Regions from separate parts of the Lysinibacillus telephonicus genome, predicted to be linked through region 1. Evidence: a T-box and tRNA genes for the amino acid it is inferred to sense, from the RefSeq annotation. Region 1 holds a T-box; the other holds one or more tRNA genes.
What was found. The T-box of region 1 lies ahead of MKY04_RS14145 (valine--tRNA ligase). A T-box ahead of a tRNA ligase gene usually reads a tRNA of that ligase, here a tRNA-Val.
Positions count from the first base shown of each region.

Region 2: it encodes a tRNA-Val, which carries the amino acid that the T-box ahead of MKY04_RS14145 (valine--tRNA ligase) is inferred to sense. The anticodon was not compared.

Region 1 covers NZ_CP155468.1:2,919,541-2,936,497, forward strand. The annotation lists gene MKY04_RS14130 (hypothetical protein) at 1-403, opposite strand, end outside; gene MKY04_RS14135 (bifunctional folylpolyglutamate synthase/dihydrofolate synthase) at 528-1,787, opposite strand; gene MKY04_RS14140 (folylpolyglutamate synthase/dihydrofolate synthase family protein) at 1,897-3,189, opposite strand; gene MKY04_RS14145 (valine--tRNA ligase) at 3,475-6,129, opposite strand; T-box leader at 6,191-6,430, opposite strand; gene MKY04_RS14155 (hypothetical protein) at 6,854-7,804, opposite strand; gene hemL (glutamate-1-semialdehyde 2,1-aminomutase) at 8,083-9,372, opposite strand; gene hemB (porphobilinogen synthase) at 9,374-10,354, opposite strand; gene MKY04_RS14170 (uroporphyrinogen-III synthase) at 10,358-11,113, opposite strand; gene hemC (hydroxymethylbilane synthase) at 11,106-12,035, opposite strand; gene ccsA (cytochrome c biogenesis protein CcsA) at 12,055-12,882, opposite strand; gene hemA (glutamyl-tRNA reductase) at 13,123-14,484, opposite strand; gene MKY04_RS14190 (VWA domain-containing protein) at 14,881-16,957, opposite strand, start outside.
Region 2 covers NZ_CP155468.1:2,107,798-2,124,754, forward strand. The annotation lists gene MKY04_RS10025 (HXXEE domain-containing protein) at 1-52, opposite strand, end outside; gene MKY04_RS10030 (iron-containing alcohol dehydrogenase) at 681-1,889, shown strand; gene MKY04_RS10035 (DMT family transporter) at 2,132-2,596, opposite strand; gene MKY04_RS10040 (DMT family transporter) at 2,610-3,038, opposite strand; gene MKY04_RS10045 (metalloregulator ArsR/SmtB family transcription factor) at 3,118-3,432, opposite strand; gene MKY04_RS10050 (CAP domain-containing protein) at 3,949-4,761, shown strand; gene MKY04_RS10055 (IS1182 family transposase) at 4,940-6,298, opposite strand; gene MKY04_RS10060 (GNAT family N-acetyltransferase) at 6,702-7,286, opposite strand; gene MKY04_RS10065 (AbrB family transcriptional regulator) at 7,336-8,373, opposite strand; gene MKY04_RS10070 (asparagine synthase) at 9,250-9,423, opposite strand; gene nhaC (Na+/H+ antiporter NhaC) at 9,909-11,285, shown strand; gene MKY04_RS10080 (hypothetical protein) at 11,709-11,918, opposite strand; gene MKY04_RS10085 (ISL3 family transposase) at 12,142-13,356, shown strand; gene MKY04_RS10090 (hypothetical protein) at 13,536-14,237, shown strand; gene MKY04_RS10095 (hypothetical protein) at 14,875-15,249, opposite strand; gene MKY04_RS10100 (hypothetical protein) at 15,287-15,457, opposite strand; tRNA gene MKY04_RS10105 (tRNA-Val) at 15,679-15,751, opposite strand; gene msrA (peptide-methionine (S)-S-oxide reductase MsrA) at 15,945-16,469, opposite strand; gene MKY04_RS10115 (LCP family protein) at 16,647-16,957, shown strand, end outside.

The DNA.
Region 1 (16,957 bases):
GTTTTACAAATGAAGTGGGATTATCCGATAGAACAATATCTTCTTTGATCGGCGTTACTGAGGACCAAACATAATAACTCCCATCCACTTCTACAACTGCACTCGTATTAAGAGAGGCATATCCAGAAGTAAATTCTAACGCTGCTGCTTGACTTGAAAATACACCATGTTGGTTTGCGAAAAATTCCACTGATGAATCAACTTCTATATTATTATTTGTTGATTGTACTGGTATGACTTCTTCTTCCTTGCCTTGACTAGTCTGTTCTGCTGTTTCTGTTTCTGTAGTATTCATTGAACTAAGTAATAGTATAAAAAACAGTACTCCTGCTAGGCCTGCCACTGAACCTAAAATTGCTGCATATGTTAGGTCTCTTCGTCCGATTCCTTTTGGAAATTTCATTCGCATCACCTCATTGTAACCGTAACAAATACAGAACAAAAAAAAGCGAGACTATTGTCGTCTCAGCTAAAAAATATTTCGCAAATACTACGAATAATCGCTACGATTCAACATGATATTTGCTTTAATATTTATTTAAAAGTGCTTCTCTAATCTCAGCTAATAAATATAGCGAGCCCGTTACAATCGTTTTTCCATTGCGGTTTATACAGCTTTGAAGGAAAGGAATATAATCTTTTACGATTTGCTTAGATGACGCATTTGATAGAGAAAGCATATCCTCTGCCTTCATCGCACGTTCATTCATGAAATCAACAAAATAAAACTCTTCACTAACGGTTTCAAATGTCCGTAACACAGATTTCACATCTTTATCAGCTAACATACCGATAACAAAGCGAATAACCTCATTTGGAAACTGCTGCCGAATTGTTTCAGCAAGCTTTATTGCACTAGCTGGATTGTGGGCTCCGTCAAAATAGATATTTGGATATACTTGTTCAAATCGGCCAGGCAATGTAGCATGTTTTACACCTTCTCGAATTTTTTCAATATCCACTGGCAGTTGGAAATACTTCGCTACCTCAAATAAAGCCGTTATTGCCAACGCCATATTGTCGCCCTGATGTTCTCCCGGCAGTGACCGTTTTAGATCATTTATATAAAGACCGTTTTCATCATTAGTATATATATCTCCAAATTCATTCGTACAATCAATATTAAAATGGTCGCCAAGCTTTATTAAAGGTGCATGTTTTTCATAAGCTTCTTGTTCAACTACATAGAGCGCTTCCTCTGGCAATTTTCCAATTATTATAGGTCTACCTTCCTTAATGATACCCGCCTTGTGACTAGCAATGCTTTTAATTGTCGGTCCTAGAAACCTCGTATGTTCTAAAGCAATGCTGGTAATAATAGAGACTATTGGCGTGACAACATTCGTGCTATCTTCTCTGCCACCCATCCCAGTCTCTAACAGGACAAGATCTACCTCTTGTTGGTAGAAATGAAGAAAAGCCGCACATGTTAACAGTTCAAAATCTGTTAACATTCCACTTAAATTCGCATTTTTCATTTGTTTAAAAATACTATTTAATTCTTTTTCAGAAATCGCCTGTCCATTAATTTGAATTTGATCATGTACATCGACAATACAAGGAGACATAAACTTCCCAACAGTTAGACCATGCTGTTTTGATATTTGCTCTAAAAATGTAAGCGTAGAACCTTTGCCATTAGTCCCTGCGATATGAACAATATTTAAATGCTCTTGCGGATTATTTAACTTTTTTAATGCACTTCTAATCGCTCCAAGTCCCGGTTTAATAATTTGATCGCTTTCAACTTCCCATTTTTTTTTATATTCATCAAGTTTCGGAATCATTTTAAACTTCCTTTCTAAACTTCCCTAAGAATGACTGGCCGGAGACTTTACCTTTACCCAAATAAGGTTTGCACCATCACGGAATAAAAACAAATTTGCATTCACCCCCCTATAGAGGCGGGAGTCTTTTGCTGAATGAAGATAAATATGTTCGTACTTCTGCAATAAAATAAAGAGAACCTGTAATGATTAACAGTTCATTTTCTAGAAGATTTTGTTCTTCATCTTGAATTAATTGCTTCCAGTTTTCATTTGAAATAATGTTTGGATGATTTGACTGTGAAGCAAGATAATCAGCCTTTGCTGCGCGAGGCAATGGAATTTCAGTAAATCTCATGGCAGAAGCAACCTGATCCATCATTGCAATACTTTTTCCATGATCCTTATCCATTAATGCCGCATATACAAATTTATAGCTTTTATTTGGATACACTTGCTTTAATGTTTTAATAAGTGCAGCAGTTCCTTCTGAATTATGCGCACCATCAATAATAATTCGCTCGCCAACCCTTTCAAATCGGCCTTCCCAACGTGCATTTTGAAGTGCTTGTTTAATTGTATTCTCAGAGATATCACGATCAAATAGCTTTGAAGCTACAATTGCTAAAGAAGCATTTTCCACTTGATGCAAGCCTAACATTGCTAATGGTATATTACTTAAAGTAAGCTGCTGTGATTTAAAATCAAACGTTTGAGGGAAAGATTGTTGAATATTCTCGTAATGAAAATCCTCATTTAAACAGTATATTACAGCATCGCTTTGCATTGCCTTTTGCTTTATTACTCTCAGTGCTTCTTGTTGCTTTACCCCTACTACAACAGGCTTCCCGTCCTTTATAATCCCTGCTTTCTCGTATGCAATTTTTTCAATTGAATCCCCCAATATTTCGGTATGTTCTAATGAAATAGTCGTAATCACTGAAATCTCAGGAATAATTATATTCGTTGAGTCTATACGACCACCAATGCCAGTCTCTATTAATGCCACGTCTATTTGTCCATTCGCAAAATGCAATAGGGCTAGCACAGTCATAATCTCAAAAAAGCTAGGAAATTTCCCATCCAGCTTCGACTGGATGACATCTGAAATAATATTGGCATATTGTAAAAATTGTTCATCAGTAATTTGAACCTTATTTATTGTTATTCGTTCATTAACTCTTTCCAGATGAGGAGATGTAAAAGCGCCAACTGACAGGCCGTGTCCCATTAAAATTTCCCTCGTTGCATTTAACGTGGAGCCCTTGCCATTTGATCCAGCAAAATGTATGTATTTAACTCTATTTTGTGGATTCCCCAACTGCTCTAAAATAATTCGAACTGCTTCCAGTGGCTCACCCTTATATTCGCTTGCCTTCAATTTAAAAATAAAATCTGTACATTGTTCTATTGACTGAAACATTTAATCTGCTCCTGTTTTTAAAATATTTAATCTATACTATACCATCTTATATCAGTAAGGGCTTGTACGTACTCATTACTGGTTAGTCTATTGCATATTCACGTCCAAGCAGGTTGAACGATTAAGAAAGCACAGCCTGCCACTATAAACTGTGTACTAAGCTAGAAAAAAGGAGGAGTAACTAACTAATAGCGCTCCTTACAAAATGAAAACAATAAAAATTAATACTATATTTTCTACAACAACGAAAAATGCCCTAGTTAAACTAGGACATCTTCTATAATATTACATATTTTTTAACTCTGCTAAACGTTTTTCAACTACTTCATATTTTTCTTTGTAATCTGCCAGTTTTTCACGTTCTTTAGCAACAAGTTCCTCCGGTGCTTTTGAAACAAATTTTTCATTTGAAAGCTTTCCTGAAACTAATTTTACTTCCTTCGCCCATTTTTCTAGTTCTTTTTCAAGACGAGCAATTTCCTCTTCTAAATTAATTAAACCTGCTAAAGGTAAGAATAATTCAGCCCCTGTTACAACTGCAGTCATGGATTGGCTAGGTGCTTCAATGTTTTCACCAATTGTTAAGCTTTCAGGATTACAGAATTTCTCAACATATGCTCTATTTTCCTCTAAAACCCTTGTAGTTTCTGCATCCTTAGTTGCAATGAATAGCTCTACTTTTTTGCTCATAGGTGTATTTACTTCTGCACGAATGTTTCGCACAGAACGTATAATGTCCATGAGAAGCTTCATACTTGCTGCATCATTGCTAAAGTTGAATTCTTCTTTTACAGTTGGCCATGCAGCTACTGTAATAGATTCACCGCTATGAGGCAAGTGCTGCCAAATCTCTTCTGTAATAAATGGCATTAACGGATGCAGTAAGCGCATTGTGTTGTCAAGAACATATGCAAGAACAGATCTAGTTGTTTTCTTCGCTTGCTCATCTTCACCATATAGTGGAAGTTTAGCCATTTCGATATACCATGAACAGAAATCATCCCAAATGAAGTTATAAAGTTCACGGCCAACCTCACCAAACTCATAACGCTCTGCTAGGCTTGTTACACGTTCAATTGTTTCATTTAAACGAGTTAAAATCCATTTATCTGCAACATTTAAATTGCCTGTTAAGTCAATTTCTTCGTATTTTAAGCCATCCATATTCATGAGGGCAAAGCGTGATGCATTCCAAATTTTATTTGCAAAGTTCCAAACAGCTTCTACCTTTTCAGTTGTATAACGCAAATCTTGGCCTGGAGAAGAACCAGTAGCTAAGAAATAGCGAAGTGAATCGGCGCCATATTGTGCGATTACTTCCATTGGATCTACACCATTACCAAGCGATTTACTCATTTTACGTCCTTCACCATCACGGACTAAACCATGGATTAATACATCTTTAAATGGACGTTCGCCAGTAAATTCTTTACCTTGGAAAATCATGCGGCTTACCCAGAAGAAAATAATGTCATACCCTGTTACTAGTGTATTTGTTGGATAGTAACGTTTAAATTCTTCATTTTCAGCATCTGGCCAGCCCATTGTTGAAAATGGCCATAATGCAGAAGAGAACCATGTATCGAGTACATCTTCATCTTGTGTCCAGTTTTCAACATCTTCTGGTGCTTCTTTACCAACATAAATTTCGCCAGTTTCATTATGGTACCATGCCGGAATTTGATGACCCCACCATAGTTGACGAGAAATACACCAATCATGGATATTTTCCATCCAGCGATTGTACGTATTTTCAAAACGATTTGGAACAAAGTTAACTTTTTCCGCTTCATTTTTCTGCATTTCCAATGCTTGCTCTGCAAGAGGTCCCATTTTTACGAACCATTGAGCTGAAAGGTAAGGCTCTACCACAGCACCTGAACGTTCAGAGTGGCCTACTTGATGAGTATGTGGTTCAATTTCAACTAAAACGCCTGCTTCTTGTAGATCTTTTACGATTTGCTTACGGCATTCGAAGCGGTCTAACCCAGCATATTTCCCGGCAAGTTCGTTCATTGTGCCATCTTCATTCATTACAAGAATGCGTTCTAAATTATGACGATTACCAACTTCAAAGTCGTTCGGATCATGAGCCGGCGTCATTTTTACAACACCTGTACCGAATTCCATATCAACATAATCATCGGCTACGATTGGAATTTCGCGACCTACAATTGGAAGGATAACAGTTTTGCCAATTAAATGTTTGTATCGTTCATCTTCCGGATGTACAGCAACACCTGAGTCGCCTAACATTGTTTCTGGGCGTGTAGTAGCTACACGTAAAACACCAGAGCCATCTGCTAATGGGTATTCCATATGATAGAATGCACCTTCTACCTCTTTATGGATTACTTCAATGTCAGATAAAGCTGTTTTCGCAGCTGGATCCCAGTTAATGATACGTTCACCACGGTAAATTAGTCCTTTTTCATATAGCTTAACAAATACTTCTTTTACAGCATCAGATAAGCCTTCATCAAGGGTAAAACGCTCACGAGAATAGTCAAGTCCTAACCCAAGCTTTGCCCATTGTTGTCGAATATGACTAGCATATTCTTCCTTCCATTCCCATGTTTTTTCAAGGAATTTTTCACGGCCAAGGTCATAGCGCGACACTCCCTCTTCACGAAGTTTTGCTTCAACCTTTGCTTGAGTTGCAATACCAGCATGGTCCATACCAGGCAGCCATAATGCATCATATCCTTGCATACGCTTCATACGAACAAGAATATCTTGTAATGTAGTATCCCAAGCGTGGCCTAAGTGAAGCTTCCCTGTAACGTTTGGCGGTGGAATAACGATTGAATAAGGCTGTTTGCCACTTTCAGGCTGAGCTTCGAAAAATTTACCTTGCAGCCACCATTCATAGCGACCAGCTTCGATACTTTGCGGATCGTATTTCGTTGGCATCGAAATGTTTTGTTGTTCTTCTGACATAAATAGTTTTCCTCCTTAATTAATGCCTGTTTTAAGACAAAATAAAAAACTCCTTCCGTCTAAAAAGGACGAAGGAGTTTATAATCATTCGCGGTACCACCTTTATTCCATGAGATTTACAAGCTTTAATCTCAATGGCTCTCATTTAAATAACGGCTTTTCACCGGCGTTTTGCTACTGTTATTTCACAAAAGCTGCTCCAAGGCTACATTCAAATGGTTGCAAGCAGAAACTTTTCAGCTACCGTTCCCTCTCTTGTGCAAGCAATTATCATTCTACTCTTCCTATTCATTGCATCAAATATTCAAATTCGCCGTACGAATTTGCATCTGCTGTAAGCTATCGGTGCAGATACATGCCGTCCAGATTTTGGTCGTGCATGCACGACATACTCCTTTCAAAATCTGTGACATCCGCCGGAGGCTAAATTTGTTTAACTTATAAAATAAGTTAAGCAAATTTTAACTGGTCTTATTGTATAATATTACAACAACAGTTTTCAAGTGACAACGAATATAATGAAAGGCGTGTGAACTTTTTGAAAAAAAGGGGCTTTAAAGGCAGAAGCTATAATCCTTATTTATTGCCGCCTTGGCTAAGGAAAACAAGATTTTTTTGCAAGCAAATTATTATCCCCATTACAGTTTTCCAAGGATTAAGAACTTTATTTTTGCCAACAACTGGAGACTTTCTATTTTTGCTACTGCTCGCTTTGCTATGTTATTTATTCATAACGGATTTTATTTGAAATGTTTAATAAAGTATATGATTCTGTCAATTCATTATAAAAATCATCTGTATCTGTCGGGAAATATTGATTTGACTCGACCAATTTCTCTCTCTGTTGTTCACTAACTTTTGGCTGACTAGCTTGTGGTTCTTCAATTTCTTCTACTGTACCACGGCTAAGTTCAAACTCTGGAGCCATTTTCATACTACTACTGCTACTACTGCTTTCAATTATCGGTTCTACAAATTTATACACTTCAACATAGGACGGCTCCTCAGGTACTGTTTGTCCCACAGAATTTAAAGATTCAACTGTATTTTTATCTTCTTCCATTACAGTTTCTAACTCTGGTAATTTTGGTTGTTCCGGAAATATCGCATCATAGCCAAATCGTAGTTCTTCTGTCACTATTGGTTCCTGTTGTGCTGCCTCTTCATGAGTAAATTTAAGTTCTTCTTTTTTAGAAGAGGATTCTGGTAAGCTTGGTTTCTCCAACACTGGCATTGGTTCAACAGTTGGTTCGTGTTTAAATAAAGCACCTTCAACAGATTCTTCAAATTCACAGTCTACTTCCCATTTAAATGTGCAACTCGAGCCATCATAAACGAAAAACGAGACATCATTAACGCAAACTTGAGGCTGATTTTTTTCAGCAACTTTATCTCGAGGTAAATCAACTTCTAATGGCAGTGCATATTCAAAATAACCATCATGACCATCAAATTCTAATTGATCAATTAACGTTCCTTCACAATATTCTGGGGTCTCTTTTGGATTAAAACGCGCAACCGCAGCAATATGATATATACCAACTAATCGAATAGAATCGTCCGTTTCGATTTGCTGCCAAATTGGTTTTATATCAACAGAAATAATTTCTTCAACAATGCCACACTGTTCAGGAAAAACAAATTGAGTCATCATTTCCCAGTTAATATTTTGCATATGATATCCCTCCCGTTTCTACAATATGCGAGAGAAATTAAAGTATGCTAAAAAGAATATCGATGTCGAAAAGTAAATAATAAAACAATTTACATTCGCAATTTTATTTTTCATTACGGAGTTGTTAATTTTCGTTCCAAATATTTTTGATGACTAAGGTCAAAAGCAGAAAGTTATTTTCTATTCCAATCAGAAAAGAGCTATTAATAAACAAAAAAATCTGCTCATGTATAAAGACTACAATGAGCAGATTTTTTATTTAAGTACAATAACTACTATTAACGAGCCAGCTTCGCAAAAACTGTGTAGAACGCTTGAACTGTTTTGGCAATATGTTCTTCTGTATGAGCAGTAGAAATAAATAAACCTTCAAATTGTGAAGGAGGTAAATACACTCCTTCTTCTGCCATTAATCGATAGTACTCTGCAAACAATTGTAAATCTGAAGTTTTGGCAGTTGCAAAATCCACTACATCTTCATTTGTTAAGAAGAAACCAATCATGGAACCTGCACGATTTACAGTATGTGGTATATTATATTTCGTTGCTGCTTCACGGAACCCTGCTTCTAATTGATCTCCTAACTTTTTGAAGTATTCATAAGTTTCAGGAGTTAAACGAGATAATGTTTCAATACCCGCAGTCATTGCAAGTGGGTTTCCTGACAATGTTCCTGCTTGGTATACAGGGCCAGCTGGTGCGATTTGCTCCATAATTTCACGTTTACCGGCAAAGGCACCTACTGGAAGTCCCCCACCAACAACTTTACCCAAACAAGTTAGATCTGGGTGAATCCCAAAATAGCCTTGAGCACAATTATAATCCACACGGAAACCTGTCATTACTTCATCAAAAATAAGAAGTGCACCATTTTCTTCTGTCACTTTACGTAATCCTTCTAAGAAGCCTGGTTTTGGAGGTACTACGCCCATATTTCCTGCAACAGGCTCAACGATAACTGCCGCAATTTGCTCACCGAATTTTTCAAATACAGCTTTTACGGAATCTAAATCATTATAAGCAACAGTCATTGTATTTTTAGCGATATCAGCAGGAACGCCAGGACTGTCGGGCAAACCAAGAGTTGCTACACCAGAACCTGCTTTAATTAATAATGAATCACCATGTCCGTGGTACGAACCTTCGAATTTTAAAATGATATCACGACCAGTATAGCCTCGCGCAAGACGTAATGCTGCCATTGTCGCTTCTGTTCCTGATGAAACAAAACGTACCATTTCAACTGAAGGAACTCGGTCAATCACTAATTTAGCTAGTTCATTTTCAAGTAAAGTAGGCGCACCAAATGAAGAGCCTTTTGCTGCTTGCTCTTGAATTGCTTTCACTACCTCTGGATGTGAATGCCCTAAAATAAGAGGCCCCCAGCTTAATACATAATCGATATACTCATTACCATCGATATCTTTAATAATGGCACCAAGCCCTGATTCCATAAAAATTGGATCTGTATTTACTGATTTAAATGCACGGACTGGGCTGTTTACGCCACCAGGCATTAAGTTGATGCTTTCAGAAAATGCTTGAATTGATTTTTCATAAGAACTCATATTATTTTTCCTCCAACCAACGAGCAACGTCTTTAGAATGATAAGTAATAATCATATCTGCACCTGCACGCTTCATACCAAGTAAAGTTTCCATTACGATTGCTTTTTCTTCAATCCAACCATTTTGGGCAGCTGCTTTAACCATTGCATATTCACCAGATACATTGTAAGCAACAATCGGCAAAGTAAAGTTATTTCGAACATCACGTACGATATCTAAGTAAGAAAGGGCAGGTTTAACAATTAAGAAATCCGCACCTTCTACAATGTCCGATTCAGCTTCGCGGAACGCTTCAATTCTATTTGCAGGATCCATTTGATATGTCTTGCGATCGCCAAATTGAGGTGCACCATCAGCAGCATCACGGAAAGGTCCATAATAAGCTGATGCGTATTTAACTGCATAGGACATAATCGGAACATCTTCAAAACCTGCTTCATCTAGGGCAGCACGAATTGCCGCAACGAAACCATCCATCATATTTGAAGGTGCAATAATATCAGCTCCAGCCTGTGCTTGTGAAACCGCAGTACGTCCTAATATTTCTAGTGAAGGATCGTTTAAAATTTTATCTCCTTCTACTACGCCACAATGCCCATGATCAGTAAACTCACAAAGACAAGTGTCGGCAATAACAATTAGCTCTGGATGACGTTCCTTTACAAAGCGAGTAGCTTTTTGTACGATTCCATGATCATGGAATGCTCCAGTGCCAATTGCATCTTTTTCAGCAGGTAATCCAAATAAAATAACCGCAGGAATACCAAGTTCTACTACTTCATCAATTTCTTCACCTAATCTATCTAGAGAAAACTGGTAAACACCTGGCATTGACTGTACAGGGTTTTTAATATTTTGTCCTTCAATAACAAAAATAGGGTAAATTAAATCTTCTTTGTGTAAGTATGTTTCTCTTACCATAGATCGCATCGCAGCAGATGTACGAAGGCGACGGTGTCTTTTAAAGTTTAGCTGTGCCATGATTTAAGCATCCTCTCTATTTTGTATTTCATCTAAAACCGCTTGCATTGTATATGTGTTCGGTTTATATGTAACATGTGCACCATAATGTTTAATTCTTGCAGCTGTAATATGGCCAATAGCAGCATACTTTGCTTTTGTCCAACCAACAATCGGCGCAGCAAATTTTGCAAAAACATCTACAGCAGAAGGACTTGCAAAAATTACAATGACCTCTTCATTGGATTGAATTGTATCAATTAACGGCTTTATAGATGAAAGATTGTCATAAGTGTCATATACATTCCACTCTTGTATTGCAAATGGGAGACCCGCTTTTAATGTATCTTTCGCCTTTTTTCCTCTAATAAATAAACATGTAGGATTATAGCCTGCAGCTACAGGAAATTCCTTAACAAAAATATCTGCACTATAAACAGAGGGCATAAAGTCTACATGTAATTGATTGCTCTCGAGGATTTTTGCCGTTTTCTCGCCTACTGCTGCAATTTTTGCTTTTAACTGAAAAGTACTAATTTGACAACGCCTTAGTTTATTACAAAAGATCTCTACTGCATTTTGGCTCGTAAAAATAAGCCAATCAACATTTTTAGCCTTCTCAAGCTGCAAAGAGTCGTTTGGTTCAATTATTTCTCTTATTTCAATAAGAGGATAAGCAGCTGCTCTTCCTCCTAAAGCTTCAATTTCGGAAAGGACAGTTGTTGTTCTAGATGTTCCTGTTACAACAACTATCTTGTCCTTTAGTGGTAAATTAAGCATTTTGCTCAGCCTTCACTTTTTGAATTAAATCAAAGGCTCCTTGCTCAGTCAAAATTTTAGCAACTTCTTTACCTAATTCTTCAGGATTTGTACCTGTTAATGTTTCTTTATACACTACAGATGCATCAGGAGCTGCTACTAAACCAGTTAAAGTGATTTCTTCACCGTTTGATTTAGCAAAACCTGCTATCGGTACTTGGCATCCACCATCCATTGCAGCTAAAAATGCGCGCTCTGCATGTGCTTCATTCCAAGTTGTTCTGTCTGTTAGTTTTGCAAGCTCAGTAAGTAATTCTTCATCATCTGCGCGACATTCAATACCTAAAGTACCTTGTGCAACAGCAGGCAAACAAAGATCAATATCAAGATATTCTGTTACAACCTCATCGCTCCAACCTAGGCGCTTTAGCCCTGCTGCAGCTAGTATAATTGCGTCAAATTCTTCTGATTCTAATTTTGCCAATCGTGTATCAACGTTTCCTCGAATCCATTTTATTTCAAGGTCTGGTCTTGCTTGCAATAGCTGGGCACTACGGCGAAGTGAGCTTGTACCAACGATAGCCCCTTTTGGAAGGTCGGTAAACTTCACATGATTTTTTGAAATAAATGCATCTCTTGCATCTTCACGCGGTGGAATACAACCGATGACAAAGCCTTCTGGCAATATAGCTGGCATGTCTTTCATCGAATGTACAGCAAAGTCAATCTCCTTATCGAAAAGAGCCTGTTCGATTTCTTTTACAAACAAACCTTTGCCACCAACTTTTGACAATTGAACATCTAAAATTCGATCTCCTTTTGTCACGATTTCCTTTACCTCAAATTCAAATGGAGCACCTGCATTTTTTAATTGGTTAATAAACCAATTTGTTTGTGTTAAAGCTAATTTACTTTTCCTTGAACCTACTATGATTTTTCTCATGATGAACCTACCTTTCTGCCTAATACCAAAAATGGAAGTTGGAAAGCTTACTTCCTAAAAAGAAATTAATCACAACGAGTAAAAATGTATAAATTTGAGCCCATGCAAAATTTAAACCAGTTATTTTCCCGCCATGATGAAATACTAGTACAAATAAATAAATTATTGTAATAATAAAGGATCCTACAATTTTTATATCAAGCATCGAAAGTCCTTCTAATTTTAGAAATGCCCATTCTAGCCCTAATAACAAACTAATAAAAATCATCGGTACACCGACTAAAATTGAGTAGAACATCCATTTGCTCATCTGATGTAAGCTAGGTAAGCGGGACCATAATTTCGTATACTTTTTCTCCTTTAACAAACGGTACAAAATCAAATATAGTATTGAAAATACAAAAGATATGGAAAAAGCCGCGTAAGAAAGTATGGCAAATGAAATGTGAATAAACAACATTTCAGATTCCAACGATTCGACCAGTGAATGCTGCACTCTGTCTGGCGCAAACAAATGGATTGTGACAAAGATAAAACCTAATACACTAATGAAAAAAACAGGTAAATCTACCCGAGCAACGCAATGTAAAATAATCGAAAGCGTCACTAGCAGCCATGCATAAAAATAAATCCCTTCACTTAGTGAAAGAATCGGAAAGCGTTTCGTCTCAACAATATTTAGTAATAAGAAAGCTGTTTGTAAAATCCATACAATCGAAATAAACCAAAATGCAATTCGGCGAATCTTTATTCGTTTATAAAAAAAATCGATGAAATAAAATACGATCCCGGTTGCGTAAAGAACAACCATTATCTCGTATAGCCAAGCCATTGCTAATTGTGTCATTTTGCAACCCTTCTTCATCTTTTACAACTTTTACTTTGGAAATACTAACCTTTACAAATTTTAGTAAAAATTTTGCTATAATTTAATTAGAAAATACAAATTTCTCTTAAATGAAAGAAATTTGATGTCTCATTTTCTAAAGTTAGATTATTCATTATTTTCCTAATCTGTAAAATAATAAGCGTTTCCGTGTCTTATAGTTTACCATAAAGATACGAAAACGCCTCAATTTATTTCTACTTAATATGACAATTTTCTTTCAAGAACTGTTCCATTTTGTGAACTTTTTAAAGACACTGCATCATTTTGCTGCTGTGTATTCACTTCTTCTTGAACAGCTTCCTCAATGCCAAAAATTTGTTGGAAAAGCAGAAGTTGTTGATTTGCTTTAGGCGAATTTGCCAATTCTTTTGCCTGCAAAATCGGTTCCTTCAAAAGCTGATTAATGATGGATTTCGTATGTTTATTTAAAATTTTGCGTTCACGCTCAGTTAAATTCGGCATTTTGTTTTCAATACTCATCATTGTCTCTTGCTGAATTTGGTTAGCCTTTTTACGAAGTGCTGAAATAACAGGTACAACACCTAAAGTAGCAAACCAATCCTTAAATTGAACAACTTCTTGTTCAATCATACTTGTAATTTCCTGTGCAGCTTGTTCACGTTCTGCTAAGTTTGCTTCTACGATTCCTTGTAAATCATCAATGTCGTATAAGAAAACATTAGGTAAATCACCAATTCGTGGATCTAAGTCGCGTGGAACCGCAATGTCTACCATAAACAACGGTTTTCCTTTACGTAAACGTTCAACAAACTGCATCAACTCAAAATCAATTACATAGTCTGTTGAACCAGTTGAACTAATTAAAATATCTGCTTCAAGTAAAATGCACTGTAATTCCTGCATTGACTTAGCATCACCGTTAAATTTAGAAGCAAGTTTTTCTGCTTTTTCAAATGTACGATTTAATACCGTTACTTTGCCTACTCCGCTTCCATAAAGGTTTTGAATTGCAAGTTCGCCCATTTTACCTGCACCTAAAATTGCAACATGTTTATTTTTTAATGAGCCAAAAATTTTCTTTGCAAGCTCAACTGCCGCATATGAAACAGATACAGCATTCTCATTTATAGTTGTTTCGCTATGAGCACGTTTTGCAAATGTAACAGCCTGCTTAAATAATTGATTATAAATAGTTCCAGTTGAACCAATTTCCTGAGCTTCTAAAAAGCTTTTCTTTACTTGTCCAAGAATTTGTGTTTCACCTAACACCATTGAGTCAATTCCAGATGTTACACGGAAAAGGTGATGTAGTGAATCATCGTCTTCTCGGATATATAAATGTTTGTCGAATTGATCGACAGGAATATCGAACCACTTCGCTAAAAATTGCTTGATATAATATCGACCTGTATTTAATTGATCGACAACAGCATATATTTCAGTTCTGTTACATGTCGAAACGATAACATCTTCTAATATGCTTTTTTCTTTTTTTAATGCAGCCATCGCATTCGGTAGTTCACTTTCAATAAATGACAATTTTTCTCGAATTTCGACTGGCGCAGTTTTATAATTCAAGCCTACTACAAGTGTATGCATGAACTTTACACCTCACACGATCTATTTCATAAGTTCTATTCTAACATAAAGAAAGCGCTATCCACATAATAAATTGTGAACATGATATGAAAGAATTTTTAAATTAGAATTATTCTAAAGTAAGTGTAACAAAAAATATGTATTGTTTCAATGATTGAATACTTTTCTTCATTATCTCAATTATTTTACATTACTATTACAATCATTCACCATAAAATTTAAAATTTCTACATAAATAATTTAATCGCAGTATTTCCATATTTATTGCAAGTAGTATTTCAGCTGTTTTGATTCATTATGGAGTTAAATTGTTTAACAAATTTGTTACTTCTTATTTTAAAGTATTCAATAGTAAAAGGCCGTCCCATTATTTGGAGACGACCTTTTATATTTTAATTATTGAATTTCAACTGTTTTAGACCCTATTAAATTGCCATTTTCATCATATGCTAAAAATTCAACATCTTCATATAAATTGAAGTTTTGGAACTTCGATACAGATTGGGTTGCTCTATAAATGTTTTGACCACGGTCAATTAAATCAAATTGATAATTGCCGTAAACAGAGTTAAATTGAGCAATTACCTTGTCAACATTATCACAATTTGTATTAATTGTAGCTGTCATCGTTACATTTGTACGACGAATTTCTACTTCTGCATCATCAAAAATAGAGTCCGGAGAAGTACAGAAATTATCCGAATCGTAATCTTCACATAAGATTGCTTCTGCTATATTTTCATATACATCATGCAATTTCTCTATTTGTGAAATGTGGAAGAATTGACCACCTGTTTCGTCTGCAATTTGTTTTAATGATGAGAATTTCGTATCAGCTTGCTTGCCAACAGCAACTGTATAAATCTTCACATTATTATTTTTTGCTTTTTGGATTACTTGGTTAATTTGCCTTTCTGTTGTAACACCATCAGATACTAGAATAATTGATTTCGATGTAGTCGTGCTGCTTGTAAAGTTTGATAGTGCTATATCAATTCCACTTGCAATGTTTGTTCCACCTTTAATATTACTTGCTTTAAAAATATCAGCTGAAGATACTGCTTCAGCACTTCCCGATTTTTCAAGAATTCCTTTCGTATTAAAGCGGACGGCACTATTATGCTTCGCGTCAATTGTTTCAATTAACTGCTTAGTTTTTGTACTTACATGATTAGTTGGGTCATTTTTCTTCATTGAACCAGATTGGTCAACAACAAAACCTACCTCAACTTCACGACTGCAGCTATTTTCTTTAAATTGTTGATTAGCAAAAATTGTTTCTTTTACTTCTTGATTGTATAAATCTTTTAAACTTTTCTTATAAGAATTATCTTCACTATCGTACGGCAAGAGTTCCGCAGTCACTTCTGTTTCTCCATAGATAACTGAATCGAAATAAGCTACAGCTGCACCAGCATGTCCCGTATTTGTTACATAATCTTTTGTGTTTGTAGTGAATTCAAAGTCACCACTAACTCCATTGTAAGTAATACGAACTTTACCACGATAGTCTGTAATAATTTTGCCACCTGGGGCAACTAAAGAAACAATTACCTTTGTATATTTCTCCTTGTCATCAGGTCGATTCGCCAAATCTTGATTTTTCTTTAATGAATCGACTACAGCTTCTGCATCCTCTAATTTTGAAATTGCATCCTTAAAATTATTCTGTAAATTTTTTTGTTCAAAAGAACTTAAGCTATTATAAATGGCACGTATCGCTTTCACACTATCGTATAGATAAAGTGAAATATCTTCTTCATCCTCAGGAATAAATTCAATTAAAAATAATACAATCTCTGAAACTGGTGAACTAATAGATAACTTGTAATCTGTTTTAATGACATCCTCAGTATGGAAATTGTAAACAGGACGACCTTCCGAATTTAATGAATACTGTACTGTTGTGTTGTAATTTATTAATGCAATTTGTTCGAATAGCCATGGAGAAATTTCTTTATTGGCAATTCTTAATTCTGCATTTGCATAGTCAATCGACTTGTCTGAATCAGAACCTTGTTTTCCATAAAAAGTTTGATCATCTGGATCAACTTCCACAATTGTTATTTTACCAGGTTCCATATCATCAGGAAGATTAGTGGGTTTAACACCTGAATCAACATTTCCACCTGCATATTCTGGATTTTCTGGATCATAAATATCATAAGTAATGCGCAGCTCTGCTTTTGGTACATAGCGTAAAGTTGCTTCAAACTTTTTACCTTTATAGCTTGCATACTTTGCTTCATCATTATTAACTAATTCGAATGTAATAGTATCCTTAATTGTTTTTGTTAGTTTTGGCGCTGTCACGTAAACCGACAATACACCGCCATCACTATACGCATAAATAGATTGTCCACTTGAACTGTTTGATGATGAAGAAATTTTAGCCCCAGCTTTAGAGGTTACTTTAAATTGTAAAGATTCTTCCTCCGAAATTTCATTTCCATAGCTATCTTTTAAATCGATT
Region 2 (16,957 bases), 810 kb from region 1:
TAAATATCACTAGAAAAAGCCAAATTGCATTATGTATTTCAAGTGCGAACATTAAGTTAAACCTCCAAAAAAGTAATAAAATATTTTCTTCCGATAATATCATAAGTTTCATTTTTTAGTAATATTTACAAAGACTATTAAAGAATCATTTATAGTATTGAATCAAAACCAACACCATTTCACAAATTTAACTTAGTTGTATCTTATATATAAGGAAAATGGCAACATGGTCAAACCGAAATACAATTCGAAATGGTAGAAAACTTATATGCACTACTGTGAGCTAGCAGGGGAAAAAGCCTTTACTATCTAAGGTTAATAGTAGTTACAAGTCTTTTATTGACATAAGATTCACGTATATTCATAAGCAGATACTTGTAACCTAAGCCTTCAGATATATTGATTTGGTTTAGCTTTAAAAGCGGGAGGCGTTTGAAAAGAAGTAATAAGAAAAAGGTTAATATAAAAACGATCAATAACTTATAAACCTCTAGTTACTTTAAATAAATAAGGTCGATTGTGAATTTATCAGGAGTCTCCTAATTAAATCAAGAGTACTTTAAATTCCAATTATTAATAGATGAATCATAAAATTTAAATTAGATTAATACTTTAGAAGAAAATGACCTATTAATAAATACTTCGTCTTGATAAAAAAAGAGAAAGTAGGGGGGAAATATATGGGTGCATATTCGGAGTTTTGTATACCTAATTCCGTTTTTTATGGTAAAAATTCTTTATCCGAGCTTGGAGAACAAGTGAAGGCTTATGGAAAGAAAGTACTTTTAATTAGTGATCGTATAATAGAAAAAATAGGTCATGTAAAAACATGCCAGGACATTCTAATGGAGGTTGATGTTTCTTACATCTCATATCTCGATGTTAACACCGAACCAACAGATTTACATGTCGACGAAGCACTTCAACTGTGTTTAAAAGAGCAATGTGATGTTATTGTCGCCATTGGTGGAGGAAGTTGTATTGATGCCGCTAAAGCAGTAGCTGTGCTAACAACAAATGGTGGTTATATTGGGAATTATATAGGTAATAGGACATCAATTGAAAAGAACCCTATTCCACTCATTGCAATTCCAACCACGGCTGGAACTGGATCAGAAGTAACGAATGCCACTGTAATTACTAATACTAAAGAAGATATAAAAATGATGATTAAACATCCAGCATTTCTGCCAAAAGTTGCAATAGTGGATCCAATGCTTACAACTTCAACTCCACCAAACGTTACGGCTGCAACTGGAGTTGATGCTCTCTGTCATGCAATAGAAGCTTATATATCACGTCTATCACAACCGCTAACAGATACGCTGGCTCTTTCGGCAATAGAAGCTATTTTAAATAATATAAAGGTAGTATATGAAGAAGGAGAAAATACAGATGCAAGGCAAAAAATGGCTATTGCTTCAATGCAGGCTGGAATAGCTTTTAGTAATGCTTCCGTTACTCTAATTCATGGAATGTCACGTCCAATTGGAGCGTTGTTCCATGTTCCACACGGTATTTCAAATGCCATGCTGCTTCCTGGAGTGCTTGAATTTACGAAAGAATCTGCCATTGATAAACTAGCAACAATCGGACGTATGATTTCTCCTGAATCAACTACATTAACTGATTCAGAATTAGCCAATATCACTATTAATAAAATCAAACAACTTTGTCGCGACTTAAATATTCCCAATATGAAAACATGGGGAATTGATGAACAAAAATTTAGACAAGTACTTGATAAAATGGCTACGGACGCAATAGCAAGTGGAAGCCCTGCAAACAATCCGAAAGTGCCAACTAAACAAGAAATAATAGATCTATACAATTATTGTTATGATTATGATTTTTCAGGAAATATAACTGAGTTCAATTCAGTTAAATAAGTTCAATATAAAAAATTTGCTGACAAAAGAGTAAACAGCTAGTCTGTATTGCTCTTATATAAGATGACAATCGTGCTAGATTAATGAACAACACCCTTGAAATAATTGAGGTATACATTCTCAATTTAGGTCTGAAGAGACTACAAAATCGATAGGGGCAATTTACTTGAATAATATTCGGAGTTTATAAAAAAGTCATTATAAAAACGCTGCAATTAAGCAGCGTTTTTTTTATCTATATGCTATGCTTTTGATTCTTCGCTTGAGCGTTTATTACCTTTATAGATAAAATAAAGAGAAATAATCATAAATAATAATGCAAATACACGTTTAATATCTAATTCTATGATTAAACTATTGAACCATCCAAAATGATCAATTACTACACCAATCACAAGTTGACCAGCTATTCCGGCAATATTAGTTGCGATAACTCCAATTCTAGGAACTGCCATAACAGTTAATAGTAAATACATAGTCCCTAAAAACGCTGCACTTAATTGCCATTTAGGTACTTCTAAAAGTGCAATCACATTTCCGTTACCAAAAAAGAATATGAAAATAGTAAGAAACATTGTCCCCGTAAGAAAGGTTAAAAATGTTGTTTCAATTGTTCCCGCTTTTCGACTAAATGTACCATTGATAGATGATTGAGCACTTAATGTGATACCACCAATCAATGTAAATAAAATCATAAATAATCCCATTATATAAGACCTCCTAGTTTATTAATATAAGTGCTATGATCATTGAAATAACTGCAAATATCTTTTCTTTATTAATCTTCGTTTTCTTGCTGCCTAACCATCCAAAATGTTCAATAATCATGCTCATTACTAGTTGTCCTATAATTACAGCAACCATTGTTATACCAACACCTACGAATGGGACACTGACAACAATAGATGTTAAATAAACAACACCCAAAACGCCTCCAAGTAATGACCATTTAGGTGCTTCAAATGTATAGGAAAGCTTTCCTTTTCCAAAAAAGAGCAATAATAGCCCCATAATTATAGATCCCATAAAGAAGTTATAAAAACTTGTTTCTATTTGTCCAATCGTTTTTCCTAATTCAGCATAGATAGCTCCTTCAAAGCTAAGTGCTGCCCCAGCCAATAGGGCTAGTATATAAGATATAAATCGCATATAATATCTCCTTTTTTATATAATTGTATATCTAGAAATATAGATATAAATCTTGATAAAAAACAGAAATCAACAAAAATTAGATTTCTGTTTTAAAATATTCAGCTAATTGTTGAATAAATTCTTCATTACGTCTGTAATAAGTCCATTGCCCATGTCGAATTGATTCAAGTAGACCAGCTTTTTGCATCATGTTTAAGTAGCTAGAAACCGTAGATTGAGAAACTTTGGCCTTTTCTTGAATATCCCCAACACATACTCCACCTTTGTAACTTACCTCCTTCGGCAGGTGAGCGCCTTGTTTTAGGAAATGTTTCTCGGGTTCCTTCAACCACTCTAGGATATTGAGTCTTGTTTCGTTCGATAACGCTTTAAATACATCAATAGGTTCCATGACTGTAATTATATATCTGGATTTCTCGATATGTCAATTGAACTAAAATGAATAAACTGACGAGATTGTTTAAAGGATCGTCGCATTTTCAGAAACGATTGGTTAGTAGGGAGTACTCCTCGGATTAAGAAATAGACAATTATTTTGTAAATTCTCAATGTTACTCTAAGAGCTTAGACGAAATGTTTATTCTAAAACCGATTGTTTGAACAAATTCAACGAAAACAGATGAAGTTAATATGGGCTTCTATAAATTGGAGACTCTTATTACACAACATCTACTTTTGTTACAAATAGATTAATTTAATTTCCTTGAAATACAGAATTAAATACCTGTCAATAGGTTTTCAGTGGCAAAATTATTTTTGTTTGGAATGTTTTATGAAATGAATTGTGATGTATCTCTTAGTCTATTAGAGTTTCGTTTTAATTTGCATCTCCTTCCAGTTTATGGACCCTATATTACTTAATTTGTACTGTAACATAGGGGTTGTAAACAAAGAGGAGGAATACAAAATGAATAAAAAATGGTTAGCAACATCATTATGTGCAGCAACATTATTTGGGGCATCTTTTACAACAGCAGGTGCAACAGGGTTAAATGAAGAAGTTAAGAGTGATTCAAATTCATATATTCAAGTAATTAAAGGCGATCAAGTTCAAGGAATCGCTTTAAAAATAATCGATCAAATTGCGTTACAAAATGGAGAGTTCGATTTTAATAAATTCAAAGAATTAGTCAATAAATCGTTAAATAATCAAGCAGCTCAAAAAGTAATTAAAGAAGGTAAAAAAGTATATCAAAATAATGCTTCCAAAGAAACGAACACAGAAGCACCAGCAAAGTCAACTAATGTAACGAACAACAACAAAACTACAGCACCAACAAATTCTAATAACCAACAAGTAGAAGCGCCAGCAAAAACACCTTCTACAAATGTTAGTCAATCAGTCTCTGAATTTGAGAAACAGGTAGTAGATTTAACAAATGCGGAACGTGCAAAAGCAGGTCTTAAACCGCTTCAAATCTCTAATCCATTAATGAATGTAGCTCAAGCAAAATCAGAAGATATGGCAAAAAATAATTATTTCTCACATACAAGCCCAACTTACGGAAGTCCATTTGATCAAATCAAAGCTGCAGGTATTTCATATCGTTCAGCGGGTGAAAACATTGCACAAGGTCAAAGAACACCTGAAGAAGTAGTACAGGCATGGATGAATTCAGAAGGTCACCGTGCAAACATTTTAAACGGAAACTACACACATATCGGTGTTGGCTACGTTGCAGATGGTAACTACTGGACACAACAATTTATTCAACAATAATTTAAGATTCATATATACGATAAAAGATGGTCTTTAAGTCAATGGCTTAAGACCATCTCAGGTTGTTGACAAAAGACCTTCAGAATGGGCTTATTCTGAAGGTCTTTTGTAATTTTAATAGATTATTGGGTATTTAACCGACTTATTTGGGGTAAAAACACTCTTCGAGTATTATATTTTAGGCCATTTCTGAAGCTTGCCACGTCCAATTAGCAAGCTTTTTTAAATTCATGGCAGCAAAAGTAAGCATCGCCTGCATAGACAATTTTTTAATTCCACGTAGGGTTGTCCATCGCATACCATGCTTTTCTTTTGCATCTGCAAAGACACGTTCAATCGTTTCTTTACGTCTAGCATATATTTGTTTGATATCACTTTGATGACGAAGATGATCCGCTTCCTCTACATGATGTGCCCAAATATGACGTTCAATGATTTTTCTGTGATCCTTACTACTTGTACATTGAGTAAGTAAAGGACAGTTTACACACTGAGTAGGGTTTGATTTATATTGGCGTTTCCCATCTTTAGTCGTTGTCGTATATTTAAGGACTTGCCCTTCCGGGCAAAGATAGCAATCATAATACTCATCATAGACATATTCATGTTTGCGTAAAAATCCATCCTTTGTTTTTGGTCGTGTATAAGGAAGTGCTGGTTGAATATCATGTTCAAATAAGAATTTAGTAATCGCAGGTGTTTTATAAGCAGCATCGGCAGCAACAGCAAGTGGCTTTTTCACTTTTTCCATTACCTTTTCAACAAGTGGTTGAAGCATATGACTATCATGAACATTACCAGGTGTCACAATTGATCCGAGTATAAATCCATAGCGGTCAGCTGCCGCATGAAATGAGTAAGCAAACTGCTTAGTTCGTTCATCTTTTACATAGTAGCCACTTTCAGGGTCTGTCGTACTTTCTTTAATTTCCTTTATCTCTTCTTTTTCAAATTTATCTGGTGGGAATGGTTTCTTCCCATGGTCAATCCGATCTTGATTCAATTCTTCTTGAAGTTTAGCTTCATATGCCCGAGTCTCTTTACGTACCATCTTCTTCTCGAATTTACGTTTATTCGCACTCGCTTTAACATGCGTTGAATCGATGAAAACATGGTCAGCACTTAGTAATCCTTTATCAGCAATTTCTTTAAGTATTCGATAGAAAATCTGTTCAAAGATATCTGTGTCTTGAAAACGACGTTCATAGTTTTTACCGAAGGTTGAAAAGTGTGGTACTTCTGAATGGAAGCCAAATCCTAAAAACCATCGATACGCCATATTCGTTTCGATTTCTTTTATTGTTTGACGCATTGAACGGATTCCAAATACATATTGAACAAATGTCATTTTGATTAATACGACTGGGTCAACACTCGGGCGACCTAATTTAGAATACAGCGGTTCTACTAGTGGATAGATGAAAGAATAATCAATGGCTGATTCAAGCTTTCTAACAAGATGGTCTTTTGGTACAAGTTCTTCAATCGTAATCATCTCAATTTGATCGCGTTCATTTATTTGATTTTTCGACATCATTTCCATTCACCTCAACGTATATTTAGAAGTAGTTGATTGTAGTGTAGGCGGCGACTCCTGCGGGAAAAGCGTGACGGCCGATACCCCGCAGGAGCGTAGCGACGAGGAGGATTGGCCCACGCCCGCGGAAAGCGTCCGCCGAAACGGAAATCAACTAACTTATTCAAAAAGGGTTATTAATTTTATTTTAAAAGAAAAAAGACTGTAGGCAAACTCGAATTTTCGAGTTTGTCTACAGTCTGAGATGGTCTTTAAGTCAATGGCTTAAGACCATCTTTTTTGTATTAATTACTTGTGCTTTTGGGTTTTTAATTAGTTTAAAATTATTATTACTACGTGATTTTTCTTTTTAAATTTTAACTGAAAACATATTAAGTTAATTCAAGATGTATTAGACTTGTTGTTATTTTACATGTAGATTGTCAATTAAATTTTTACACATATGTTCATATTGATGACCACTAATAACTAAATCAGCAACTTTCTTGTATCCTAAACTACAATATAATTTTTTCGCTTTCGGATTAGCCATATCTACATTTAGGCCTATCGTATGGTAACCTGCCTTCTTCGCTGTTTCACTCATCTCGTTAAGTAATGCGGAACCAATGCCTAATCCTCTAAATTTTTTGTTTACTACTACGGAATCTATATACCATTCATCAGGAAGTGTCTCTTTATCAATAAATAAATTTTCATTAGGATCGAAGCCATTTTTAATTAATACTTTTTTAAACGGTTCATCAATGATAGGTTCTTCTGCTGAGGGATATCCAAAAATGACCCCAGCAATTTCTCCATTTAACTCATATACTAAGCCTCTGTTCACACCAAATCGATATGTAGGTTCTCCAACGGATTCTGCAACCATATCAAGTAATTTATTCTTAGAAATCTTCTTAAGTAAAGGTAACTCCATATCCTCAAATATTACCCATAAAAGTTTTGCAATTTCCAAACTATCTTTTTGGGTTGCCATTCTAATCATAAGTATCAACTCTCCATATTTATTTTATATATTTTTTCAATTGTTAAGTTTAAACCATTTGGTCATTCCTACGCGTGAAATATTTAATAGATGGAATAATCGCAATAGAGACAACTAGAACGCGAAACAATTGAAACGCTGTTACAACGGTACTGTCAGCATGAACTGACGTAGAAATAATCCCCATTTGATCGAGACCACCAGGCACGATACTTAAAAAACTCGTTTTAAAGTCGAGCGGATAAAATTGCATCATTAATAGAGCAAGGCCGTACGCACTTGCGATATATAGAAATGAAGAAACGAACGCGTAGAAAATCAACTTTCTCGATAAGTGAAGATTTTCTTTTTTCAAAAGTAGTCCGATGTATATCCCCATCACAATTTGTGCAATATGAAGTGCGCTCACTGGAATTTCAGGAATTTCGATATTTGCAAGTTGTAAGCCAATAAATAAAAATACTGGACCAAGCATATAGCCAGTAGGGATTTTTATTTTCATTGCTATAAAGCCAGCAATATAACTTAAAGCAAAAAACAGTAAAAACGTAAAATTGTATTGTGTATCTGAAACAGATGTACTCGAGCTGCTGCTACTACCTGCAATAAGTAATGGCACAAAGCCGATAATACAGAGTACACGCAATACTTGATAAAACGTAATCATCGCAATATTTTTACTGCCCTGTTCCTCGGCATAGGCAACAATTTGTGTCATACCACCAGGCACACAGCTAGTAAGTGCGCTAAGTTGATCAACCATCACACGTTTAACTATTACCCAGCTGATGAAAATAAATAAAAGGATATAAAGGACATTTAATGAAATCATTACAGGTAAATAAAGTCGAATATCTGCAAGTGCCTCAAGAGTAAAGGCATGGCCAATTGAATATCCAGCAATAACTAAACCAAAATTCCGAAAGTGTTTATTCCATTTTAAAGGAAGTGGCGTTGTTAATTGTAAAACTAGCACCGTTAGCAATGGACCGAGAAGCCAAGGCATTGGGATATGTAACAATTGAAAAACAAAGGCGCCAATGACACCAAGTACTGTAGTTAATAAATAGCTTTTTGTTATTGCCATAAAGAATACCTCAATTCATAAAAACTTGTTTAATTATTTCATATTCATCCAATTTTTTAAAGGGTTGCAATGAATCAAGGGATGAGGGCAGGGGATAGTAAGTGGTTTCTAGTGCGAAAAATTAATATCGTAAATTTTGATTTTAATACTATAAAATTGGATTCACTGCAAGCCAATAAATTCGAGAAAAAGAATCATCAACGTCAAGAAAATAGCTATTGAGGTGATACTATGGTGCTAAAAGCGGAAGAAAAATCTGCTCTCCACAATGGTGAGCAGATGTTGGCGATTGGAACATTAAATGAAAATCTAAAGAACGTGGAGTGCTGTCTAAAACGATTCGATTTTATAACAGTGAGGTCTATAAACGGGTGGATAAAAATGATAATCGACTAAGCTCAGTTTGCTGAGTATTTGAACAAAATTATTGTTCGATAGCAATTGACCCTTTCGATAGGTAAAAATAAAGTGTTGGAAATAAAATAAAGCTTTGTTTGGAATAAAACTATTAAATACTTCGAAAAAATTGTGCAGCAAAAAAGCCGATTGAAAAATTTCAATCAGCTTCTGTTTTTTAGAATTTTACTGGTTTCAATACCTGCGTTGAAAATTGAGACAACCATTATCAGGAAAAATAGAATCTGTATTGAATGGTTTGCTGTCCAGTATCCCAAGAAGTTCATAAGAACAAGAATAACAAATAAAAGAGCAGTAACTGTGGTTATAAAAATACGAGTCATTTTAATTCCTCCTTCATATGTAAACCATTTACAATAAAAGATTAACATAAACAATTGGGATTTTAAACCATTAAAGTATTATCAAACTGCACAATCCAAAAAAATAAAGAAGAGCACTAAATTGTGCTCTCCTAAACTAACGACGATGTTCTACTAGGTCAATTGCACCTAGAACAATGTGTGCTAATCCGAAACCAAAAATAGTGTTTGCAAACGCTTTGTTCGAGCTATTCCTTTGTTTCATCGCATACCCGGCAGCAGTAACAGCCGAACCTAGTAAAGTTGGGATTAAACCTTCACGAACGTTCATTAGAAATCCCTCCATCATGTTAGTTGGTGTAATCACACCGTTATTATTGTTCCTTAAAAGTAAAATATATATACAGTATTTAGAAAACAACAGCATTATACATATAGCATTGTTATATCTTAGTTTTAAGGGGAGTGAGAGTGACATGGGCAAGGCAGCTTTGGACCTGGCTATCATGTACTGGAAAGATATCTTCAAAGATTTGCACAAAGCTCAACTCATAAACTAAAAAAACTGATACTATCCTAGGAAAAGGACGATATTCAGTAAGAAATATATTTAAAAATAAATTTTGAATGCCAACATGACCCTTTAAAAGTCTTTAATTACAATTGGACGTGTTTATTTAGGAAAAAATCTACTTCTTTTATAAAACTTCTCGCACTATTGACATTTAGCAAGTACGTGCTAGAATGATAAATGACTTCATTGCGTTGAAGCGTTGAAGTTTAAAGCGTGAATTATATCATCTAGGAGTAAACAAAATGTTTTCTATTGAGACAAAAACAAAACCGTCAGTATTCGAAGCATTATTCATTGTAATAATAGTAATTTCAATAATTTCTATTGCGATAGGAAAGCTTGGTGCTACACCACATATTCCTATTTTGTTATCTATTATTCTTCTAATTTTTTACGGGCTACTAAAACGTGTGCCATTTAATATCCTAGAAGATAGTATGAAATCCGGTGCAATTTCAGGAATAGGTGCAATTTATATCTTCTTTTTAATAGGGATACTAATTAGTAGTTGGATTGTAGGCGGAACAATACCAACACTTTTATATATAGGCTTATCCCTCGTAACAGCAAGTTTCTTTTATACAATAGTATTTATAATTACAGCTATCATCGGTACAGCAATTGGCAGTTCACTGACAACTGTAGCGACTGTCGGAGTTGCTTTTATAAGTATTGCAGGTGCTATTGATGCATCGCTTGTCTTGACGGCCGGCGCTATCGTATCCGGTGCATTTTTTGGTGATAAAATGTCGCCATTATCAGATACAACTAATTTAGCTGCGAGCATCGTCAATATTGATTTATTCGAACATATAAAAAATATGAGTTGGACAACTGTTCCTGCGTTTTTCCTTAGCGCTGTCTTATACTCTGTTTTATCTCCTTCTATTTCGGGATTAGATGATACGGCCATTACGTCCTATAAGGCTAGTTTACAAGCAACTAATTTTGTTCATTGGTATGCAATTGTGCCGCTAATTGTCTTGATTATTTGTACATTCATAAAGATGCCAGCGTTTTTAACACTTATTGTAAGCTCACTTGTAGCACTGCTGTTATCAATCTTTCATACTTCATTATCCTTTATGGATTACTGTAAAATTTTATATAGTGGATATGTTTCTGAAACAGGGGTAGAAGTGATTGATTCACTCTTAACTCGTGGTGGAATTAGTAGTATGTTCTTCACGATTATGCTTGTGTTCCTTAGCCTTAGCATGGGTGGGTTATTATTTGCTTTAGGTATTATCCAAACATTACTTAGCAAATTTGACCAATTGCTAAAGTCAGTCGGTGCCCTAATAACAGGTACTGCTTTTACAGCGATTGGTATTAATATATTAGTTGGGGAGCAGTATTTATCGATTTTATTAACAGGTGAGACCTATAAGCAAAAATATAGAGAACTGGGCTTACATCCGAAAAATTTGAGTCGAGTGATGGAAGATGCGGGTACAGTTATTAATCCACTTGTCCCGTGGAGTGTTTGTGGTTTATTTATTGCCTCGATGCTTGACGTTTCCGTGACCGACTATTTGCCTTTTGCGTTCTTTTGCTTATTGAGTCCAGTACTTACTATAATATTTGGATGGTTAAATCTGACAATATCAAAAAAATAAACATACTAACATTAGTAGTGCAAACCAAGGCCATGGTGGGATTGAGTCAATATTCAGAACATTAAGGATAGTATTGTTAAGCAAATGATAAATTAATTATAATAGTTGAGTGAGTAGAAATTTGTGGTTATTTGAATAAAGGTGATTTCTATGAATGAGAAAATATCGTAGACGAAGCGGATTGGGTGGGTTTAGTGGGTATTAGACCCAAAGGGAGTGGTATGGACTTTTCCTTGACACTTTTTGCATAGAATCTTGCATATTTTCATGTAAAAAAGAGCAGCCAAATGGTTGCTCGGTACATTGTATCTATTTTTATAAGTGTTGAAAACTATGTAGAATTAATATAAATGGCCCTACTAGATTTCATATAACACTTAAAAGGAACTGAAAGGATTTTTTCCTTGAAGTCAAAGTGTTAGTTTACTGATTTTTATTGGGGTAATCTGTAATATTAAGATTACTTTTTTCTTTATTGGACCACGCGTAAAGTATTCTATCTCCATTGTTCAATGTAACTTGAACATTATAAAAAAAGGGATAAACTCCTGCTTGTGAACGAAAAACTTCTATTTCTTTCACTTCCTCTTCTGAAATAGACCGATTTTCAATTATATCAAACATAACAGCCACTAATAACTCTTCTCTATCTTCTCTACTTCCAAACTTATAATTTTGATAGTTGAAATATATTAGAGTTCCTATGAAAAGGAAAAAGAAAACAATGGCTAAAAGCCCACTTTTTTTGGCTCTATAATATTTGTTGGGGTTTGAAAAAATTCATAAATAAAAAAGCACGTAATCACCGATTTCTATATACTTGAATTGTCTAGAAACAAGCAATGAAAGGTGATACGTGCAAATGAATTTTAACATGAATATTCCAGGATTAAAAGGTGTAACTGTTCATAAGGTGGAGGAGATGGGGGAACGTATTGTTCTACACGTTTCCATACCAAAAAAAGAACATCAATGTCCGGCATGCAAGAATATAACATCAAAAGTCCATGATTATCGAATTCAAAAAATTAATCATTTAAAATGGTTTGAACGATTAACCGTCCTTTTTTATAAACGTCGTCGTTATGTATGCCAATGTGGGAAACGTTTTTCAGAAAAATCCCCTTTCGTGGATAAATATCAACGTTTCTCGAAAGAATGGAATCAAGTTGTACGAATCCGTTCAATAAAGGCAAAAACATTTAAAGAAGCAGCTGAAGTACTTGGTACATCAAGCTCAACAGTGATTCGTCGCTTTAAAGAAGTAGTAAAGGAACAATTAAATGAAGGGGTTCATTTACCAAAATGTATCGCGATTGATGAATATAAAGCAGATACCGATGCGGGAACTTATCAATTAATTATTGCCAATGCGGAAACACATGAACCAATTGATATTTTACCAAATCGTAGAAAAGAAACCATTAAGGATTACTTGATGAAATACGGTGCAGATGTAGAAATTGTGGTTATGGACATGAATCCAAGCTTTAAAGCAGCAGTTAGGAAGGCGTTAAATCGCCCGATTATTATTGCGGATCGCTTTCATTATTGTCGTTATATTTACTGGGCACTAGATGAAGTACGTCGAAATGTTCAAAAAGAATGGCATGCATATGATCGAAAGAAATGTAAGAAAATGCGTCATGTACTATATAAACGATTTGATAAGTTAACAGAAACGAATCGTTGGTACTTAAATCGTTACATAGGAATGTCGAAGGAACTAAAGCAAGCCTATGAATTAAAAGAAGCTTACTGCGAATGGTTTGATTGGGCAAAAACTTCAAATGATTTGATAGAAATAAAAAAAAGATTAGAAGCCTTTTACCGAAAGGTAGAAGAAGCAAATATTCCGGCATTTTTAAAGGCTATTCAAACGCTAAAAAATTGGCAAGTTGAAATTTTAAATAGTTTAAGTTTTGGATATTCAAATGGTTTTTTAGAAGGAATTAATAATAAATCAAAAGTTTTGAAGCGCAATGCTTATGGTTTTAGAAGCTATGAACACTTTAAAGCGAAAATTTTATTAAATAATTTATATAAGAAAATTGGGGTTCATTTAGGATAATCGGGGTGCCGTGTAATATCACTTCACCCCAACATTTGACATAGAACCCTTTTTTTCAACTCTTCCACCCCCTAAATTTGTAAATAATGTTAAAAAAATAGATTAATAGTTGTAAAACGAGGCGATATACTATATCGTTACTTTTGTAAATATTTTACAATAAAAGGAGTGTTCTATCAATGAAAAGACCATTAAAAACAACAATGTTATTTTTCACAACCTTGATATTAATTTTCGCCTTTAACGTTTCTACTTCTCATGCCAATGTTCAAGAAGATGAGTATCTACTTGAACAAGAAAAACAAGAAAAAATATTTCAAGAAATTATAGAAAGTGTACCTAATGGAACATATTCAGGTAATGATATTACCACTAATGCTCTTGATCCTAGTAGTTATAATCCGCAAGCTGGTGATATATTATATACTCCTAGTACACAATGTAACGATGATAACCGTGAAACTTGTAAAGGGATTACTGGTCATGTTGGGATAGTAAATCCTTCTACAGGAACTGTAACTCATATTCAGGCACCTGGTTATTTACCTAAATCAATATCCTTAAATTCTTGGTTTACTAAATATCCTAAAACTGTAGTTGTGAGACATAAAAATTCTACCAAGGCTTCAAATGCTGCTAAGTGGGCTTATGATTATTATATTTGGGGTGATGGTGCAGAGAAAACTTATAAAGTAACAATAGACCAAGATTTAACAAAAACACTTAGTTTAAATACTACTTATTGCTCGTTAATTGTATGGCAAGCTTATTATTATGGAGCTGGTCAAAAATTATCTCTTAATATTCCTGTAATGCCTGTTCTCTTTGTAAATTACGCACCATATCATGATATGTATGTTTTAATGAAAATAGGATATTGATATAAAAACGTTTACCTTAATTTTTGGTGAATATGTAAAGTCACACTCATACGAGTTGTGGCTTTTTCTAATAATGTCCTAAAAATTAATAGTTGCCATACTTGCCACACTTTCCAAATTACACAAAATCACTACTAATACTTTATACTGTGAGATAGGACGGAGCGGTAAAATATCCGGTCTTACCAAAATCTTCTTCTAAAAAGGAGAAAGACAAGACGACCAACGACACGCGCCGAAAGTTATATCGAAGAAGCGACAACACGATCGTCCCAGTATCTGAGAGGGGTGGTTTTTATGAAATAATATATATAAACATATTTAATTATTATTTAATATTTATAAAGCGAAAAATAAAAAATTCAATATTATTCTTTGATTATTATATTCACAAATTTTTAATTGAGAAGGCAATTGCTAAGTATATCAGTTTTTAACCACAACACAATATCTATTCTATGAGTGAAGCGACCACTTTGAGGAAGGTGGTTGCTTTTTATTATGTTTTGAAATGAGGAGAATGTCTATGAATTATGTGTTATCTTGCGAGAAATGCAAACGTCCTGCGGACTTAGATAAAGGAAAAAGCAAACCTGGAAACAAATTTTGTAACAGCACTTGCAATAATAGCCACTAACTAACGAAGCAGAATAATCAGACCAGTTTTTAAATTCATTTGGTTTTGTGCATTAACAAGATACTGTTGAGCTTTTTTACTATATTTAGCACGTGCTGTAGTTGCATATATAGTACTTGTAAAAGTAGCCAATAGAGATACTCCACTAACGGCAGCAGCCATTGCATTAACCCAACCTTTTGGACCTTTCCATAAATCTTTTTTAACAATCACTGCAAAACTAGCAATTAACAATGCCCAACTTGAAACTACTGAGAAAGTATTTGCTTCCATACTATCAATAATATATTTTTCATAATTCTCAATATAACCTTTAAATTTGTTAAAAGATGCTAATGGGTGATGTAAGTACTGAGATTGAAGAACAAATTGCATCTAAATATGATGTATCTGCAACTGTATTAAAAGCTGGTCACCATGAATCTGATACAAGTAGCTCCGTTTTATTTATTCCCTCTGCATATCGGTCTTTCAAAACTAATGTCCTTTGCTGATGTGTGACAAAGTAAGGCTTGCTCCACATGGTTAGATCTTCATTTAATAGATACACGCCTTCGATATGAGCCCATAAATAGACTCTCATAAAATCACCTACATATTTCAAAAATATGAAATACTATTCTATTACTGTTCATAAACATTTTACTTCATCGATTTTAAATAATATATCAAATTTATGCAAAACACCTTTTTTTAAAATTCGTCACATCGCGGTCACAGGAGATTGAAAAAATAGATATATTTATATTTAATAACAACAAAATAAAAGCCGAAACCCGTTGATATTAAAGGGTTTCAGCGATATGGTCCCGACAGGTCTCGAACCTGCGACCCCCACCTTGTCGAGGTGGTGCTCTCCCAACTGAGCTACAAGACCGATTTAGAATGAAAATGTTATTATTTGTAATTGAATTTTAACATAAGATTGGTTGGAGATAAATACCTAACAATTATTTCTTACAGGGAGATCCTATTGCAGATTGGGCCTGCTCTTGCCATAAAAATCTTTACTTTATGAAAAAATGCGACAAGTCTGATACAAGAACTTGTCGGCTAATTTTGTGCTTAACTTACTGTTTTGTTTCCCAATGCTCTTTAATAAATTCATCACGGCCGGATTTTGCGCGGTCTTCTTTGTAATGTGCTTCTTCCTTTTTATAATAATCTTGATGGTAGTCTTCTGCTTCATAGAATGTAGTAGCTGGTCTAATTTCAGTTACAATCGGCTTTTTGAAACGGCCGCTTTCACCTAACTGTTGCTTAGATTTCTCAGCTAACTGCTGCTGCTCATTCGAGTGATAAAAAATTGCAGTTTTATAAGATTCACCACGATCATGGAATTGTCCGCCATCATCTGTAGGGTCTATTTGCATCCAATAAACCTCTAGCAATTTTTCATAAGGAAAAATAACAGGATCAAATTCGATTTGTACAACCTCTAAATGACCTGTATCGCCTTTTTTAACTTGTTCATATGTTGGATTATCAACTGTACCACCCATATAACCTGAAGTTACTTTATGTATTCCATCCCATTCAACAAATGGTTTTACCATACACCAAAAACAACCACCTGCAAATGTTGCTTTTTCCATTTTTTTACGCCTCCAATGCTTAAAATAAATAGTATTGTATCATGATAGTAATAATCACACAATTCAAAGGATAAATGCAAGATTTCTTTACTTCTGTCGTAGTATAATAATGGAAAAACGAACTTTTCTCAAGTTACTTTCGTCTCGTAATTTGCAAGGGTAAAGGAGTAATTTATTATGGAAGAAAATCAATTACACGAAACGCGTCAGTCTCGTTATAAAAAGAGAAAGTTACGAAAGGGAAGGCTATTATTCACCACATTATTACTACTAGTAGTCGGTATCTCAATTTTTGCAATTTATCAATATCGCAGCGGCTTAAAACTTGCAGATGAAACGAAGTTGCCTGAGGAGGAATTTGTTGCAGATGAAAAACAGGATACAATTACAAACTATTTAATTATTGGAGTAGATAGTAGAGGGGAAGAAAAATCACGATCCGATACAATGATGCTTCTTTCATGGAATAAAGATACAAATGAAATGAA